2 regions of the Pseudomonas sp. GW456-E7 genome follow, and region 1 is predicted to be linked to the other one. Evidence: riboswitches for the same ligand, from Rfam matches in the RefSeq annotation. Region 1 holds a riboswitch; the other holds the start of a gene.
The links. A riboswitch is a leader RNA that binds a small molecule or an ion and turns the genes downstream of it on or off. The one in region 1 is predicted to bind cobalamin.
Positions count from the first base shown of each region.

Region 1 (9,341 bases):
CTTCATCACCCAGCCTGGCACCCAGTACGCCGAAACCTGCATTGCCTACTGCAAGCCGGGCGAAGAAAAACCCGAAGACACCGCGCTGGGGCTGAAAAGCTTCACCGCCTACATCGACCATTTCAGCGAAGCCTTCCTGGACGATGCCGTTGTCGACTACGCCACCGACCGCATGGGCGGCCAGCTGACCATCAAGGCGCCAAACGCCAAAGTACCGATGGTCAACGCCGACAGCCCGGTCAACGAGCGCATCAACTACTACCTGCAAACCGAGATCAACCCGGGGCTGGCCAGCCACGGCGGTCAGGTCAGCCTGATCGATGTGGTCGAAGACGGCATCGCCGTCTTGCAGTTCGGCGGTGGTTGCCAGGGCTGCGGCCAGGCCGACGTGACGCTCAAGGAAGGCATCGAGCGCACCCTGCTCGAGCGTATTCCGGAGCTCAAGGGCGTTCGCGACGTGACCGACCACACGCAGAAAGAAAACGCCTACTACTAAGGTGTTCGCTGCGAAACAAAAAAACGGCGCCCCGTGAGCGCCGTTTTTTTATGAGTTAAATTCGCTGACGCCTTCGCGAGCAGGCTCGCTCCCACAGTTGACCGTATTTCAATGTGGGAGCGAGCCTGCTCGCGAAGGGGCCTTATGGGCGATAGAGATGCGCATGCCCCGCGCGATACAGTGACGACTCGCTGAAGTGATCACTGCCCAGCACCCGTCCCACCAGAATCAACGCCGTGCGCCGAAACCCTTTGGCGGCAACCTTTTCGGCAATGTCCTCAAGCGTTCCCGTCACCCAGTCCTGATCCGGCCAGCTCGCGCGGTGAACCACCGCAATCGGACAATCGGCGCCGTAATGCGGCAGCAGTTCCTCAACGATCTTCGGCAGGTGATTGACCCCCAAATGAATCGCCATGGTCGCGCCGTGTTGGGCCAGGCTGGCGAATTCCTCTCCGGGTGGCATGGTGGTCTTGTCGGCGTAGCGAGTCAGGATCACGCTCTGTGAAACGTCCGGCAGCGTCAGTTCTGCACCCAGAAGTGCTGCACAAGCGGCGGTGGCCGTCACGCCCGGAACGATTTCGAACGCAATGCCCAGCTCACGCAGATAGCGAATCTGTTCGCCAATGGCGCCATACAGGCTCGGATCGCCGGAGTGTACCCGGGCCACGTCCTGGCCTTTGGCGTGGGCGGCCTTGAACAGGTCGATGATCTGTTCCAGGTGCAGTTCGGCGCTGTTGACTACCTGCTCCGCACAATGACCTTCCAGTACGGCAGCGGGCACTAGAGAGCCGGCATAAATGATCACCGGGCAACTGCGAATCAGCCGCTGGCCCTTGACGGTAATCAGTTCGGGGTCGCCGGGACCTGCGCCAATGAAGTAGACGGTCATCGTCGGTTCCTGAGGGGATAAAAGGGGCTGAACAGGGCTTCAGATGAAGAATGTTCATGATCGAGGCGGGGATTATCGGGGATTTTATGCCGCGCCAGCCAATGCCAGGGTTGCCTGGGCATATTTTTGTCGGGGAATCAGCAGTTTTGCCGGGGCCTGGGCCAGTTGTTCGGCCAGGGCCAGTGCGGCGCTTTCCGCCACGCCGTAGCAACCGGTGCGTTCAAACGCTATTTGCGATTGATGGCTGAGTTGCGGCTCATAGGGGGCCAGTTGTTCACTGCTGAAATACATCAATTCCAGGCCAAGCTGCTGCGCCAGTTCAATCAGTGCAGGTTCGTCGCGCTTCGAATCGATGCTGGCCAGGGCCTTGATTTCATGGCGGGCAATCTGGTGCGCCTCCAGTGCCTGGTCGAGCAGCGCCAGCAAGGTACTGACGGGGCAGCCCTTTTGGCAGCCCAGGCCGACCACCAGGGTCGGCGCTGTGCTGACGTCCGTCATGCGTGGTATTGGCCATCGCTTTTGCGACGGAACAACCAGGCGCTGATCAGGCCCAGGGCCAGCCAGAACGCCACGTTGGTCAGTTGCGAAGCGATTTTGAATTGGGTTTCCAGTGCCTCCGGAGCGAGCATCGAATGCACTTGCGGCTGCGGTGCGCCAATCACATGGGGAACGGCAAGGATCGCCACGCCGAGGACTTTCATCAGCCAGTGACGGCTGAACACGATCAGCGCGATACCGACGGCGGTGGAGGCGGCGGTACCGATCCACCACAGTTGCCGTTGTGCCAGATCGGCGGCGGCCGTGCCTGGCAGTTCAGGTGGCAGGCCGAGGGTCGGCGCGAGCACGAAGGTCGCATAGCCGGCCAGGCCCCAGAGCAGGCCCTGGGAGGTTTTGGTCGGCGCACGCAAGGTGTACAGGCCGGCCAGCATCAGGGCGAAACCGACGGCCACCACCAGGTTGCCGCCAGTGGTCGACAGCACGCGCTGCCAGCCGTCTTCCGGCTCCCAGGCTTCGGCGTCGTGGGTGTGGGCAGCCATCGCGCCATCGGCGTGTTCATGCATTTCAACGGCAGCCGGTTCGGCTTTTTCGTAGGTTTCGGCCTGAAGAATCAGGGGCGCGACCCAGAAACTTTGCAGCAGGGTCAGCAACAGGGCGGCCAGCAGCCCGGTGAAACCTGCGGTTTGCGCAATACGCTTGATCATGTCAGCAGGTCTCAATGGCACGGGAACGCGGAGCTGTGACGGGTATCGTGGGCGGCATTGTGCACCGCTTCGATGTGCGAGAAACCGGCGAAATACACCAGGCACGCGCCCAGGATCGACGCGCAGACGGCGGCGGTCAGACGTTGAGTCAGGGTAGAAGTGGTGCTGGCTGTAGTGTGGCCGGTGCTGCTGATGATCGACATGGCGTTTCCCTCTGGTCTGTCAGCGGGGAATCAAGAGCGCATGCAAAAAACTGCACGACCAGGCGCGCAGCGTTTCAAACAGCGCCCGCCCACCGCGGGTTTGTTGTTTCAGTGATCGTTATGGTCACTTTATGTTGCGGGCCGGTCTCCGGGCTCACGAGGGGCAAAGGCTTGGGCCTGAACCTGAAAACACCACCTTCCCATGCCGCAGTGGCACAGTGGATCTGATGCTTCGCTCGCTTACCGTTGCGGGGGCAGCACCGGACTGACATGGCTTTAGAGTAAAGCACATGATTCACCGGTTTCCCGTTTCACCCTGTGAAGGGCACCCGTAACAAGATGCGTAGGAGAGCATGGGCGAGGGTTGGGCGTCAATTGGCAAGGGTTCTCAACTGAATCGAAACGATCTCTGTAGGAGCTGCCGCAGGCTGCGATCTTTTGATCTTGCTTTTTACAATCAAGATCAAAAGATCGCAGCCTGCGGCAGCTCCTACAGGGGAATGGTGCAGTCAATAAGGTTGGGGGAGCCGGGCAAAGATTGACCCGCCCCAATACCATGCGTAGCCTTGCGCTTTCGAGGTTCTTCGGCGTTTGTCGAAGCTAAGAAGGGAACGCGGTCGATGCCGCGGCTGCCCCCGCAACTGTGAACGGTGATGTTCGTTGCCACGCCACTGCAGGCTCAATCCATGAGGCCGGCGGGAAGGCGCAGCGAATGCCAGGCCCAAGGCCGGCACACCGTCAGCCAGGAGACCTGCCTCGACACAGATTCTCAAATTCAACCGGGCGGGGTGATCCGGTGGCGAACTCTTCAGGCACGCGCATCTGCGTTGCCGGTCGTCGTCCCGTATGCCCGCCACCTAGCCATAGGGCATCCGATGAAAACACTGGCCAAACTTCCCGTCACCATCGTTACAGGCTTTCTCGGCTCGGGTAAAACCACGCTGCTGCGGCACATGCTCGACAACGCCCAAGGGCGCCGCATCGCAGTGATCGTCAACGAATTTGGCGAGCTGGGCATCGACGGCGAAATCCTCAAGCAGTGCTCCATCGGTTGCACCGAAGAAGAAGCCAACGGCCGTGTCTATGAACTGGCCAACGGCTGCCTGTGCTGCACCGTCCAGGAAGAATTTTTCCCGGTGATGCGCGAACTGGTGGCTCGTCGCGGCGATCTCGACCACATCCTCATCGAAACGTCGGGCCTGGCCCTGCCAAAGCCTCTGGTCCAGGCATTCCAGTGGCCGGAAATCCGCAGTGCCTGCACCGTTGACGCGGTGATCACCGTGGTCGACAGCCCTGCCGTGGCCGCCGGCACCTTTGCCGCCTTCCCGGACCAGGTCGATGCCCAGCGCAAACTCGACCCGAACCTGGACCACGAATCGCCATTGCACGAGCTGTTTGCCGACCAACTGGCCAGCGCCGACCTGGTGATTCTCAACAAATCCGACCTGATCAACCCGGCCGACCTGGCCCGCGTGCGCCTGGAAGTCGCCGAAGAGTTGCCGCCAGCGGTGAAAATCATCGAAGCCAGCAGCGGTCGCCTGCCACTGGACGTGTTGATCGGCCTGGGTGCCGGCTCCGAAGAACACATCGACAGTCGCCACAGCCACCACGACCATCATCACGATGGCGACGATGATCATGACGACCACGATCACGACGCCTTCGATTCGATCTCCATCGAACTGCCGCAAGCCGACGAAAGCCTGCTGATGGACGCGCTGACCCAGTTGGTGGTCCAGCACGGTATCCTGCGGGTCAAAGGTTTCGCCGCCGTCCCGAACAAACCGATGCGCCTGCTGATCCAGGGCGTGGGCACGCGTTTCGACAAGCACTTCGACCGCCAGTGGGGTGCCGAAGAGGCGCGCATCACCCGTCTGGTGCTGATCGGCCAGGAACTGGACGCCGCCGTACTAGAAGCGCAACTGCGCGCTGCGCTCAGCGTGTAACCCATGCACCTGCTCAGGACCCAGCCCGGCGGTTTCGTGTCGGATGACAACATCGCCGACCTTGGACAAACCCCCGCCGAGCTGGTGGTCCTGTGCAGCGGCGACTCCAGCCTGGCGCTGCTCGCCGAGGCGGCGCAGCAGTTGCCCGAGGATTACCCGAGTGTGCGCCTGGCCAACCCGATGCAGGTGCAGAACCATGCCTCGGTCGATTTGTACGTCGATGAGGTGTTGCGTCACGCCAAGGTGATCCTGATTTCGCTGCACGGCGGCATCGCCTATTGGCGTTACGGTATCGAGCGCCTGGTCGAGCTGTCCCAGCGCAGCGTGCAGGTGATCCTGGTGCCGGGCGATGACCGCCCCGACCCAGAGCTCAGCGACTTGAGTACCGTCGGCGCCGAGGACCGCGACCGGCTCTGGCAATTTCTGCGTCAGGGCGGCATGGGCAATGCCCTGGATTTCTTCCGCTGCCTGGCCAACCGCTGGCTGGCGCGCGATTACACCTGGGGCGAACCACAAACCCTGCCGCGCACGGCGATCTACCATCCGCACAAACACTCTGCCGCACTGAGCGACTGGCAGGCCGAATGGCACGCCGGTCAACCGGTGGCGGCGGTGCTGTTTTACCGCTCGCATTTGCAGGCGGCGAACACCGCTTTCATCGATGTTTTTTGCCAACGCTTGCAGGCAGCGGGGTTGAATCCGTTGCCGATTGCGCTGGCCAGTTTGAAAGAGCCAGGCTGCCTGGGCGCGGTCGAGGACTGGCTGGATGAAGCCGGTGTCTCGGTGATCCTGAACACCACCGGCTTCGCCCAGTCCAGTCCCGAGGCGCCGCACCTGCGGCCGTTCCGGCGCAATATTGCGGTGATCCAGGCGATTTGTGCCCAGGACAACGAACCGGGTTGGCGCGCCAGTGAACAGGGGCTTGGCCCGCGCGATCTGGCGATGCACATTGCCTTGCCGGAGCTGGACGGGCGCATCATCAGCCGCCCGATCAGCTTCAAGGACCTGGCGTGGCGCAGTGAGCGCAGTCAGTCGGATGTGGTCTGCTATCGGCCGCAACCGGAGCGCATGGACTTCGTTGCCGAACTGGCGCGGCGCTGGGTCGAACTGGCGCGGGTGCCCAATGCCGAAAAACGCATCGCCTTGATTCTGGCCAATTACCCGACCCGCGACGGGCGCATCGGCAATGGCGTCGGTCTCGACACCCCGGCTGCCGCGCTGAATATCCTGCGGGCACTGCATGCCGAAGGTTATCCGCTGCCGGCCGAATTGCCGGACAGCGGCACCGCGCTGATCCAGCAGTTGCTGGGGGGCGTCAGCAACGATCTCGATACCCTCGACCTGCGTCCGTGCCAGCAAAGCCTGGGGATGGACGACTATTTGGCGATGTTCAATGCCCTGCCCGAAGCCAATCGTGCGGCGGTGCTCGAACGTTGGGGCGCGCCGGAAAACGACCCGATGTGCCGCAGCGGACGGATGATGATCGCCGGCCTGCGCTTTGGCCTGACCTTCGTCGGCATTCAACCGGCGCGGGGTTATCAGGTCGATCCGAGCGCGGTGTATCACGACCCGGACCTGGTCCCGCCCCACGGCTACCTGGCGTTTTACTTCTGGCTGCGCCACACCTATGGCGCCCACGGCGTGATCCACGTCGGCAAGCACGGCAACCTCGAATGGCTGCCGGGCAAGGGTGTGGGGCTGTCGGAAAACTGCTGGCCGGATGCGCTGCTCGGGCCGCTGCCGAACATCTATCCGTTCATCGTCAATGACCCGGGCGAGGGCGCCCAGGCCAAGCGGCGCACCCAGGCGGTGATCATCGATCACCTGATGCCACCGCTGACCCGCGCCGAAACCTACGGCCCGCTGCGCAACCTCGAACTCTTGGCGGACGAATATTACGAAGCGCAGTTGCTCGATCCGCGCCGCGCTCGGGAGTTGCAGCGCGACATCCTGCAACTGGTACGCGACTCGCACATCGACCGTGAACTGCAACTGGACGAGCCACTCGACAGCGATGCCGACGCAGCGATCTGGTTGCCGCGACTCGACACTTACCTGTGCGACTTGAAAGAGTCGCAGATCCGCGACGGCCTGCATGTGTTCGGCGAATCGCCCACCGGGCGCTTGCGTATCGACACCTTGCTGGCGTTGTTGCGCATTCCACGGGGCGATGGCCGAGGCGCGCAATCGAGTCTGCTGCGGGCGCTGGCCAAGGCGTTTGCGTTGGGGTTTGATCCGCTGGATTGTGCGCTGGCCGAGCCATGGATCGGGTCGCGTCCCGAGGCTCTTGTGGACATCAGCGAAGATACCTGGCGCACGGCGGGCGATACCCGCGAGCGCCTGGAACTGTTTGCCGCGCAATTGATTTCGGACGCGTTGAATAACCCCTGTGGGAGCGGGCTTGCTCGCGAATCGGTTGAACACTCAACATTGATGTCGATTGACCCACCGCTTTCGCGAGCAAGCCCGCTCCCACAAGGGGCAGGCTGGAATGAAGTGCAGGCCATCATCGATGGTTTGCGCGAAGTAGTCGCCCCGCGCCTGGACGCCTGCGGCCCAGCGGAAATGCGCGGTCTGCTCGACGCCCTCAGCGGTCGCTTCGTCCCGGCCGGCCCCAGCGGTGCGCCGAGTCGCGGTCGCCTGGACGTGCTGCCCACCGGGCGCAACTTTTACTCGGTGGACGTGCGCAATTTGCCGACCACCACGGCGTGGCGCATCGGTTTCCAGTCGGCCAACCTGATTCTGGAGCGGCACCTGCAGGACCACGGCGATCATCTGCGCCAGCTCGGCCTCTCGGTGTGGGGCACCGCGACCATGCGCACCGGCGGCGATGACATCGCCCAGGCGATGGCGTTGATGGGCGTGCGCCCGGTCTGGGCCACCGGCAGCCAGCGGGTCGACGATTTCGAGATTCTGCCGTTGAGTTTGCTCGACCGTCCTCGGGTCGACGTGACCTTGCGCGTGTCCGGTTTCTTCCGCGATGCCTTTGCCAATCTGATCCGGCTGTTTGACGCGGCGGTGCAAGCGGTGGCCGACCTGGATGAGGCGGACGACCTCAATCCGTTGGCGGCCAAGGTGCGTGCCGAACGTGCAACCTTGCTGCAGGCCGGGCTGGATGAAGACGCTGCGCGACGTCAGGCCGGCTGGCGGATTTTCGGGGCCAAGCCCGGGGCCTACGGTGCAGGCGTGCAGGGCGCCATCGATGGTCGCCTGTGGCAAACCCGCGAGGACCTGGCCGAGGTTTACCTCAACTGGGGCGGCTACGCTTACGGCGGTTCCGACGAAGGCACCGCCGCCCGTGAACAGTTCAGCCAGCGCCTGAGCCAGGTGCAGGCCGTACTGCAAAACCAGGATAACCGCGAGCACGATTTGCTCGACTCCAACGATTACTACCAGTTCCAGGGCGGTATGCTCGCGGCGGTGGAAAGCCTGAAAGGCGAGGCGGCGGCCAGTTATCATGGCGATCACAGTCAGCCGGACCTGCCGAAGATTCGCACCTTGAAGGAAGAACTGAACCGGGTGATCCGTTCCCGGGCGGCCAATCCGAAGTGGCTCGATGGGGTAAAACGCCACGGCTACAAAGGCGCGTTCGAAATGGCCGCGACCGTCGATAATCTGTTCGCCTTCGATGCCACCACGCAGTTGATCGACGATCACCAGTACGCGTTGCTGGCCGACGCCTATTTGCTCGACCCTGACACCCGGGATTTTGTCCGTGAACACAATCCCCATGCCTTGCGCGACATGACTGAACGCATGCTCGAGGCGCAACAACGCGGAATGTGGAAGGAGCCGGGCGCCTACCGTGAGGCATTGGAGAATCTGTTGCTGGATATAGAAGAAGACAGCTGACACGCTTGAACCTGTGGGAGCGAGCTTGCTCGCGATAGCGGTCTGTCAGGCAACATCTTCTTCGACTGGACAAACGCCATCGCGAGCAAGCTCGCTCCCACAGGGATACAGGTGTCTATGACATCACCGACCATGACCGAGATAGAACAATGACCGACACCCCGCATTTCCCGCTCTCCGCCGTGGTCGGCGCCGACGATTTGAAGCTGGCCCTGTACCTGACCGCCATCGACCCGAAAATCGGCGGCGTCCTGATCGAAGGCCCGCGCGGGATGGCCAAGTCGACCCTGGCCCGTGGTCTGGCGGACCTGCTGGCCAGCGGTCAGTTCGTCACATTGCCGCTGGGCGCCACCGAAGAGCGCCTGGTCGGCACCCTCGATCTCGACGCGGCGCTGGGCGAAGGTCGCGCGCAGTTCTCACCCGGCGTACTGGCCAGGGCTGACGGTGGCGTGCTCTACGTCGACGAGGTCAATCTGTTGCCTGATCACCTCGTTGACCTGCTGCTCGATGTGGCCGCCAGCGGCACCAATCTGGTCGAGCGCGACGGCATTTCCCATCGGCACTCGGCGAAGTTCGTGCTGATTGGCACCATGAATCCTGAAGAGGGTGAACTGCGTCCGCAGTTGCTCGACCGTTTCGGCCTGAATGTCGCCCTTGGTGGCCACACAGCACCGGCCGAACGAGGCCAGATCATCCGCCGTCGCCTGGATTTCGACAGCGATCCGCAGGGTTTCTGCGCCGAATGGGAAGCGG
Region 1 covers NZ_JBWKZB010000053.1:6,699-16,039, forward strand. The annotation lists gene nfuA (Fe-S biogenesis protein NfuA) at 1-496, shown strand, start outside; gene cobM (precorrin-4 C(11)-methyltransferase) at 639-1,385, opposite strand; gene AC07YV_RS25445 (cobalamin biosynthesis protein) at 1,470-1,883, opposite strand; gene AC07YV_RS25450 (CbtA family protein) at 1,880-2,587, opposite strand; gene AC07YV_RS25455 (CbtB domain-containing protein) at 2,599-2,790, opposite strand; cobalamin riboswitch at 2,913-3,138, opposite strand; cobalamin riboswitch at 3,351-3,563, shown strand; gene cobW (cobalamin biosynthesis protein CobW) at 3,666-4,736, shown strand; gene cobN (cobaltochelatase subunit CobN) at 4,740-8,588, shown strand; gene AC07YV_RS25470 (magnesium chelatase ATPase subunit I) at 8,738-9,341, shown strand, end outside.

Region 2 (9,341 bases), on a different contig from region 1:
CTTGAGCTTCATGAATTCGTCGCTACGCTCGCCGAGGGCTTCGGCGGTGCGGATGCGCTCTTCTTCCACCAGGGCCTGGATTTGCCCGCGCAAGGCGCGATCACTGATGCGGATGAAGCGCCAGGGCTGCATCAGGCCGACGCTGGGTGCCTGATGCGCAGCTTCAAGCAGGCGCTGGAGCAACTCGGGCTCGACGCTGCCACCACTGAAGTGGCGCATGTCGCGGCGCTCGCCGATGGCGCGGTAGACCGCTGCGCGTTCGGCTTCGGTGAATGCGTTGTCTGTCATGGCCTCTTCGCGAGCAAGCCCGCTCCCACATTTAAAAGTGAGCTGCCTGAAGACATGCAATCCCCTGTGGGAGCGGGCTTGCTCGCGAAGGCGGCCTCAAGGTCCGGCGCAAACAGCGCGGCAATCGCCGTGGGATTGGACGGAAAATAAAAGTGCACATAAGAGGCAGTCATCCGCCCCTCACGATAAACCGCTTCCGCGCCGCGCCCGCCGTTAGGGCTCACGCCCCGGGCAATCGGCGCCAGTTCAGTGCTGGTCAGCGAATGGTGATAGGTGTGCCCGCGCAGCGGACCTTCCGGCAGTTCCACCGCTTGCAGCGCCAGCGCCGCCAGACGCTTTTGCATGACCGCATCACCGGCCAGCAAGCCCGCCAGTTCCGCGCGAGTGCCCTCGACATCGGTCAGGGAATCGAGCAGATACAGCATGCCGCCACACTCGGCAAGCAAGGGTTTGCCCGCCTGGTGGTGGGCGCGGATCGCCTCGAGCATCGCGGTGTTTTGCGCCAGCGCGACATGGTGCAGCTCCGGGTAACCGCCCGGCAGATACAGGCTGTCCGCCTCCGGCAATTGGCGGTCGCGGATCGGCGAGAAGAATGACAGCTCGGCGCCCATCGCCCGCAGCAAATCCAGGCTCGCACCGTAGGTGAACGCAAAGGCTTCGTCACGGGCCACGGCAATGCGCACACCGGCCAGTAGCGGTTCGGCGACGATGACATCGGGGGCGGCGAACTCGACGGCCGGTGGCAGCGCGACCTCGCAACTGTTGGCCAGGGCATCGGCTGCCGCATCGAGGCGCAGGTCGAGATCGTTCAGCTCACTGGCTTGAACCAGCCCCAGGTGTCGGCTCGGCAGTTCAATCCCGGTTTCCCGGGACAGCGCGCCGTACCAGCGCAATCCTTCAGTCAGGCTGCCCTCGAGCAATTGCGCGTGGCGCAGCGTGCCGACGCGGTTGGCCAGCACGCCGGCGAACGGCAAGTCCGGCTGATAACGCGCCAGCCCCAGGGCCAGTGCGCCGAAGGTCTGGGCCATGGCGGTGCCGTCGATCACACCCAGTACCGGCACACCGAAATGCCGCGCCAGATCGGCGCTCGACGGCGTACCGTCGAACAGCCCCATGACGCCTTCGATCAGGATCAGGTCGGCTTCAGCGGCGGCTTCCCACAGCAACCGGCGACTCTCCTGCTCGCCGACCATCCACATGTCCAGTTGATACACCGGTGCACCGCTGGCACGTTCGAGGATCATCGGATCGAGAAAGTCGGGGCCGCACTTGAACACACGGACCTTGCGCCCCTGATTGCGATGCAACCGGGCCAGCGCCGCGGTGACGGTGGTCTTGCCCTGGCCGGAGGCCGGCGCGGCAATCAGAACCGCCGGGCAATGGCGAGGCTGGTTCACAGCTCGACGCCTTTCTGCGCTTTGATCCCGGCCTGAAAGGCGTGCTTGATCATGCCCATTTCGGTGACCGTGTCGGCCATCTCGATCATTTCCGGCTTGGCGGCACGCCCGGTGACCACCACGTGTTGCATCGGCGGCCGGGCCTGCAAGTCGCTGAGCACCTGATCGAGATCGAGGTAGCCGTGCTTGAGGGCGATGTTCAGCTCATCCAGCACCACCAGGCCGATGGACGGATCGCGCAGCAGTTCCCGGGACACCGCCCACGCTGCTTCGGCGGCAGCGATGTCGCGCTGACGGTCCTGGGTTTCCCAGGTAAACCCTTCGCCCATCACATGAAAACGCACCTGCTCGGGAAAGCGCCGGAAGAACAACTCTTCGCCGGTACTGTTGCGGCCCTTGATGAACTGCACCACGCCGCATTGCATGCCGTGCCCCATGGCGCGGGCGAGCATGCCGAAGGCCGAACTGCTCTTGCCCTTGCCGTTACCGGTCAGCACCAGCAACAGACCACACTCGTTCGGGGAATTGGCGATGCGCTCGTCGATCACGGCTTTTTTGCGCTGCATGCGCGCCAGGTGGCGTTCGTCACGATCGGGGGTATCAGTCATGGGGGAGCTCTCCGTTGAGACAGGAATAACGGCGGGCAGGCACAGCAATAGAAGGCAACAAGCCTGGCATCGCCCACCGTGATGCCGCTGGATGAATCAGGCCGGTCTCCGGGCTCATGAGTGGCGCGTAGCCAGACTGCGCGCCTTCCCGCATCGAATCGACACAGTGGCATCAGACACAGTTTTCACTCATTTACCGTTGCGGGGGCAGCGCCGGAATTGCGGGTCTTCGACCAACAGAAGAACTCGCTCACCGGCTTCCCTGTTTCACTCTGTCGACCCAAGTCACAGAGCACCTGAAACAAGCCGCGAAGGTTAGAGGGTTGGGGGTGGAGCGTCAATTAAAGCCGGGAGGCCATCGGCCGAATAACTGTCGTCACTCAAAAAACTGACGTCAATCTTGTGCCTCGCTCTCAGCAGTGATATCAAAGAGCCACAACCTCACAACACAATAACAAGGGTGAGCCCATGCAAGGCATGATCATCAGCAATCCAAAGCTGGAATTCCTGCGCCCTGTGCTCGAGCGCTGGTTCGAATGCATCGACCGCTATAACGCCGTCCGCGGTGATGGCGACACCCCCTACTGGCACGACGAAAAAGCCAATCTCGGACTGCTGTCTGCCGCCGCCTGGATGGCCGAGATGGTCACACTGCAACAGACGCCCACCCGCAAGCAGACCGAAGAAGGCGAACGCAACAGCCGCGCCGACCTGTTCCTCGCCTCGCCCGAAACCCGCGCCTACATCCAGACCAGCCAGCGCTGGCCACGGGTCAACAGCCTCAATCTGAGCCAGGCCCTGCTCGACATCGCCAGCGATGCGAAGCGCCTGAGCCACGCCAGCGACCTGAAACTCGGCTGCCTGTTCGTCGCCCCGCAAAAAGCCCAGCAAGGCGCGACACCGGAGGAACTCCAGGACATGGTCGACGACCTGCAAAAGGAACACACCTGCGCGGTCGCCTGGTATTTCCCGTATGCCTACCGCAAGTTGCGCAATGAAGCCGGCAACTATCACCCCGGCATTGCGGTGCTGTTCAAGGAAGCACGTGGCTAGGGGTTGAACCATTGGACGACAACGCGTCTCTATGATTAGAACAAGGCACTCATAGGGAAACCCGTATGCGCACGCCCCCGCTCGTTCTCGTTATCGCGATCTGCGGAGGGCTCGCCGGTTGCAGTGAGACCGCCGGCCTGCAAGTCTCCGACGGCACCGGCCCTTCACCCCAACTGCCGCCCCCCAACAAGACCCTGCTCCCAACTGTGAACATCGCCCCGGCCATCGGCTGGCCACAGGGCGCGAAACCCGTCGCCGCCGCGGGCACTCAAGTAGCCCCTTTTGCCGAAGACCTGGATCACCCCCGCTGGCTTTATGTGCTGCCCAACGGCGACGTGCTGGTGGCGGAAACCAACGCACCACCCAAACCCGAAGACGGCAAAGGCATTCGCGGCTGGGTCATGAAGCAAGTCATGGGGCGCGCCGGAGCTCGCGTGCCCAGCGCGAACCGCATCACCTTGCTGCGCGACAAGGACCACGACGGCGTCGCGGAAACCCGCACGGTGTTTCTGCAAAACCTCAACTCGCCCTTCGGCATGACCCTGGTCGGCAAGGACTTGTATGTGGCCGACACTGATCGCCTGCTGCGCTTTCACTATGAAAGTGGCGATACGCAGATCAAGTCACCGCCGGTCAAAGTGGTCGACTTGCCGGGCGGCCCACTGAACCACCACTGGACCAAAAACGTCATCGCCAGCAAGGACGGCCGTAAGCTCTACGTCACCGTGGGCTCCAACAGCAACGTCGCGGAAAACGGCATGGACAAGGAAGAAGGTCGCGCAGCGATCTGGGAAGTGGACCGCGCCACCGGCCAGCAGCGGATCTTCGCCTCCGGCCTGCGCAACCCCAACGGCATGGCCTGGGAGCCGCGCAGTGGCGCGCTGTGGACCGCGGTCAACGAGCGGGATGAAATCGGCAGCGACCTGGTCCCGGACTACATCACCTCGGTCAAGGACGGCGCGTTCTATGGCTGGCCGTACAGTTACTACGGCCAGCATGTCGATATTCGCGTCGAACCGCAAAACCCCGACCTGGTGGCCAAGGCCATCGCTCCGGACTATGCCGTCGGCCCACACACGGCATCACTGGGCCTGACCTTCGCTGAAAACAGCAAGCTGCCGCCGCCCTTCACCCAAGGAGCCTTCATCGGGCAGCACGGCTCCTGGAACCGTAACCCCCACAGTGGCTACAAAGTGATTTTCGTGCCGTTCAGCGCAGGCAAACCTGCGGGGACACCGATTGAAGTGCTCAGCGGTTTTCTCAACGAAAAGGAAGAAGCCATGGGCCGCCCGGTGGGCGTGGTGATCGACCGGCAGGGCGATCTGCTGGTGGCTGATGATGTGGGGAACAAGGTGTGGCGGGTGTCGGCTGCTAGGTAACGTTATCACTGAAACATAAAAACCTGTGGGAGCGAGCTTGCTCCGGGCGGCGATCCGACGATGAGGCCAGCACACTCAACATCCTGGTTGACTGACATGCCGCCTTCGCGAGCAAGCTCGCTCCCACAGGGTTCAGGGTTCAGGGTTCTAGCGCTTGCGGCAGAGTGTGAGCCCGTCACCCAACGGCAACAACGACAGATCCACCCGCACGTCATCCTTCAACGCCAGGTTGAGCGCCTGGATCGCCCGGGTGTCCGCGCTCTCGGGGTTGCTCTCAAGCACGCGCCCGCTCCACAGGGTGTTGTCGAACAGCACCAGCCCGCCGACCCGCAGCAAACGCAGGGCATGCTCCAGATAACGCGGGTAGTTGGCCTTGTCGGCATCGATGAACACCAGGTCGAACTGCTCGCCCTGACCTTGCCGCTCAAGCTCGGCGAGGGTTTCCAGTGCGGGCGCCAGGCGCAGGTCGATCCGCCCGGCGAGTCCCGCTTCCTGCCAGTAGCGCCGTGCGATGGCGTTGTAGTCGCCGGGGATATCACAGCAAATCAGCGAACCGTCAGCCGGCAATGCCGCCGCCATGCACAGCGCGCTATAACCGGTAAAGGTGCCGACTTCAAGCAAGCGCCTGGCCCCCGTCAGCTTCACCAGCAAGGCAAGAAACTGTCCCTGCTCCGGCGCTACCTGCCAGCGCGCCATCGGCAGCGCCTGGGTCTCATCGCGCAAGCGCTTGAGCAGTGGCGTTTCGCGCAGGGAAACATCAAGCAGGTATTGATACAGGGCGTCGTCGAGATTCAGCGTGCGAGCAGTCATGAGCAGCAGCTCCGGACGTTACGGGTTGCGCGCCAGATGTTCAGGCTGCAGAACACGCTTGGCGCTCAGGTAAGCCTTCTGCCAATAGGCCTTGGACAAACTGTCGAGCTTAACGGTGCCGCCGGTGGCCGGCGCATGGACGAAACGCCCTTCTCCCACGTAGATCCCGGCATGACTGACCTGGGAACCGCCATTGGTGGCGAAGAAAAGCAGGTCACCCGTCTGCAGGCCTTCCTTGCCAACACTCGCCGCTTGCATGGAGATCATCTCGCGCGTGGTGCGCGGCAAGGCAATACCGGCGACATCGCGGTACACATACGCGATCAGGCCGCTGCAATCAAATCCGGAATCCGGCGTGTTGCCACCCCAGCGATAAGGCGTACCCACCAGGCCGAGCGCGCGAAACAGCACGTCTTCCGCTTCGGGCGAAAAAGCTTGTGGGGAACCAAATACGATGGGCGCGCGAACCACCGGCGCAGGAGGCGGTGTGCGGCTGGCGCAGGCACTGAGCAGCGCTGCGAAGAACATGATTGCGAGGCGGGCCGACGTCGTCATAAGCAGAACATCCTGATCTGGCTGCGGCTTTTTCTGCGGGGAGCGCAGAAAAGAAAACCGCCTGCGTTGGACGCAGGCGGTTTGCCATCATTTGTAGATCAAGATTCTAGCGGCTACGCGACAAACTTCAAGTAAGACTTTAAGTTCGCCTTACAAAATGTCCGCTTATTTACGTGCAGTGACGATTGGCGACGCGTTAGGTGCCATCGCCAGGGCGCGCTTGGCCTCGATGAAGGTCTTGCTCCAGTAGCTGTCGCCCAGGCTATCGATGCGCACGCCACCGCTGCGGCGGCTGCTGGAGTGGATGAACTGGTTGTCACCCAGGTAGATCCCGGCGTGACTGACGCGACCACGACGACCGTTGGTTGCGAAGAACAGCAGATCGCCCGGCTCAAGCTTGCTGCGCGAGACCAGCGGAGCGTCCACGTTGATCATTTCGCGGGTGGAGCGTGGCAGGTTCATGCCCGCTTCTTCGCGGAACAGGTAACCGATGAAACCACTGCAATCGAAGCCGGCTTCAGAAGTGCCGCCGAAACGGTAACGGGTACCGATCAGGGACATGCCGCGTTCGAGGATGCTGTCGGCCAGGACCGGAAGCTGGTAGGACTTGCCGCCAGCGAAGTCTGCGAGTTCTTTTTCGGTGGCCAGCTCTTCCTGAAAGAGGGCGGAAGACTGGGCAGTGGCCGAGTTTTGAACCTGCTGTTGCGGCGCTTGCTGGGCCACTGGAGTGTGGGCAGCGCAACCGAACAACAGGGTGACGAGTGCGAGGGGCACGAGGGGTGCGAAGCGATTTAGCATGGGCACGACCGTGGCTGAAGTTGTAAAGAAGTCGAGACTATGCCCGCTATCGACCTCATTTGCAAATTCAATCAATCTTTTTGTGACTTATTGGTTTCTCGTTTACATCTAAGCGCTTAAGCCCATTTTAAACACACACGCGGCCTGCAACCTTGCAGGAAAGCGGATTTTCTGGCGCCTGAAATATGCCGAACCGGCTAAAAGCCCCGGTTCCAGCGGGTTTACCAGCCGAGGGTTTCTTTCAGAAACGGGATTGTCAGCTTGCGCTGAGCCTGGAGGGAGGCCTGATCGAGACGCTCAAGCAGCTCGAACAGCGCGCTCATGCTGCGGGTGCCGCGAGTCAGGATGAAATGCCCGACCTCATCGGTCAGGTGCAGTCCGCGACGGGATGCGCGTAATTGCAGGGCACGCAATTTGTCCTCGTCGGACAGTGGGCGCATCTGGAAGATCAAGGCCAGGGTCAGGCGCGACTTGAGGTCCGCCAGCTTCACCGGCAACTCGCGCGGGGATGTCGACGCGGCAATCAGCAGGCGCCGGCCGCTGTCGCGCAGGCGATTGAACAGATGGAACAGCGCCTCTTCCCAGTCCGCCTTGCCGGCAACCGCCTGCAGGTCATCGAGGCAGACCAGTTCGTACTGCTCAAGGTTATCGAGAATCTCGATACCGCGATCGAGCAGCTCGGCCAGCGGCAGATAAACCGCAGGCTCTCCCAATTGCTCGAAGCGCAGGCAGGCAGCCTGCAACAGATGCGTACGCCCTACCCCATCCTTGCCCCAAAGGTAGATCAGGCTTTCGGTCCAGCCGGCGTCGGCTTCGCATAGCCGCTCGACATAGCCGAGTGCAGCGGCATTGGCGCCTGGGTAGTAGTTGATAAAGGTGGCGTCGTCACGCAGACGCACACCTAGGGGCAGCTGAATCGGTTTCATGCTGACTGAACAGTTCCAAAGGAACCGTTAGTGGCCTCTGTGTAAAGTTTGCGAAGTTTATACCCGTGAAGCGGGCCGCACAATGCGATAGACCACAAGCAAAATCAAAGGTTTGCGTTAACGCACCGATTTTATGACAGTTTCTTTGGCGGTGCATGTGACAGTCGCGCTGTGTAATCAGGCTGACCCGGCACGAACCCGGACAGCCCGCCATCGCCCATCGACACCTTTTACCCCTGCGGTTCGTCGACGCCCCCGTAGATATCGGAATCCTTATACAAATCTTGCACATGGCGCACCAGCACCATGATCACCGCGGCGACCGGCAATGCCAGCAGCACACCGGTAAAGCCGAACAGCTCACCCCCGGCCAGAATCGAGAAAATCACCGCCACCGGGTGCAGACCAATCCGGTCACCGACCAGCAACGGCGTCAGCACCATACCCTCCAAGGCCTGGCCGACCATGAACACCGCGACAATGCCGAGCATCGGGTAAAGATCGCCACCGAACTGGAACAGCCCTGCAATCAGCGCCGCACCGATGCCGATGATAAATCCCATGTACGGCACGATCGCTGCCAGACCGGCAATCAGGCCAATCAGCAAGCCCAGCTCCAGCCCGACCAGCATCAGGCCTGCCGCGTAGATCACCCCCAGGGCCACCATGACCAGCAACTGGCCACGAATGAACGCACCGAGTACTTCATGGCATTCACCCGCCAGCGATACCGCGCGCTCCTCACGATCACGGGGCAGCAGGTTGCGGACCTTGGCCATCATCAGGTCCCAATCGCGCAACAGATAGAAGCTCACCACCGGGATCAACACCAGATTCGCCAGCCAGCCAATCAACGCCAGCCCCGAGGCAGTGGCATGACTCAGTACCACGCCGACAACATCGGAGGTCTGGCTCATATGTTCGCCGATGGCTGCCTTCAGCCGGTCGAACTTCCAGAAGCCCTCCGACAGGCCGAACTTCGATTGTGCCCAGGGCAACGCCGTGTGCTGCAGCCAGTCGAGCATCTGCGGGGCCAGCTCATACAAACGAAACAGCTGCCGGGCGAGCAACGGCACCAGGACCAACAGCAGCGCGGTGAGGATCAATGTAAACAGGGCAAACACCGCCACTACACCCCAGGTGCGAGACAGCCCCGCCTTCTCCAGTCGATCCACCAGCGGGTCGAACAGATAGGCCAACAGCAGGGCCACCAGGAACGGCGTCAGGATCGGATGCAACAACCAGACAAAAACACAAAGCAGGACCACCCCGCCGAGCCAGAACCAACGCCGCGTATCGGCCATGAACCACTCCATTGCTTCTATATAAAGAGAGAAAAACTACCAGCGAAACCGCAGTTGCGGGGTCGGGGCTGGCGCAGGTGCAGGGGCTGGCACCGCACCACCGGCGGCCGGCTGAACCGGCACTGCCGGCGTCGGTGCCTGAGCCGCTGGCGCTTCCTGCAACCGTGCCAGCGACAGTTGTGCACGCAATTGTTCGGCACTGCCATTGACCCGGTAGACGATC
Region 2 covers NZ_JBWKZB010000049.1:20,504-29,844, forward strand. The annotation lists gene bluB (5,6-dimethylbenzimidazole synthase) at 1-288, opposite strand, end outside; gene AC07YV_RS24675 (cobyrinic acid a,c-diamide synthase CobB) at 285-1,685, opposite strand; gene cobO (cob(I)yrinic acid a,c-diamide adenosyltransferase) at 1,682-2,293, opposite strand; cobalamin riboswitch at 2,376-2,608, opposite strand; gene AC07YV_RS24685 (hypothetical protein) at 2,762-3,346, shown strand; gene AC07YV_RS24690 (PQQ-dependent sugar dehydrogenase) at 3,412-4,725, shown strand; gene AC07YV_RS24695 (O-methyltransferase) at 4,873-5,535, opposite strand; gene AC07YV_RS24700 (C40 family peptidase) at 5,554-6,090, opposite strand; gene AC07YV_RS24705 (C40 family peptidase) at 6,256-6,888, opposite strand; gene hda (DnaA regulatory inactivator Hda) at 7,110-7,814, opposite strand; gene AC07YV_RS24715 (AI-2E family transporter) at 8,045-9,118, opposite strand; gene AC07YV_RS24720 (DUF2066 domain-containing protein) at 9,155-9,341, opposite strand, start outside.
Region 2: linked by a shared signal. The riboswitch ahead of cobO (cob(I)yrinic acid a,c-diamide adenosyltransferase) and the one ahead of cobW (cobalamin biosynthesis protein CobW) in region 1 are both predicted to bind cobalamin.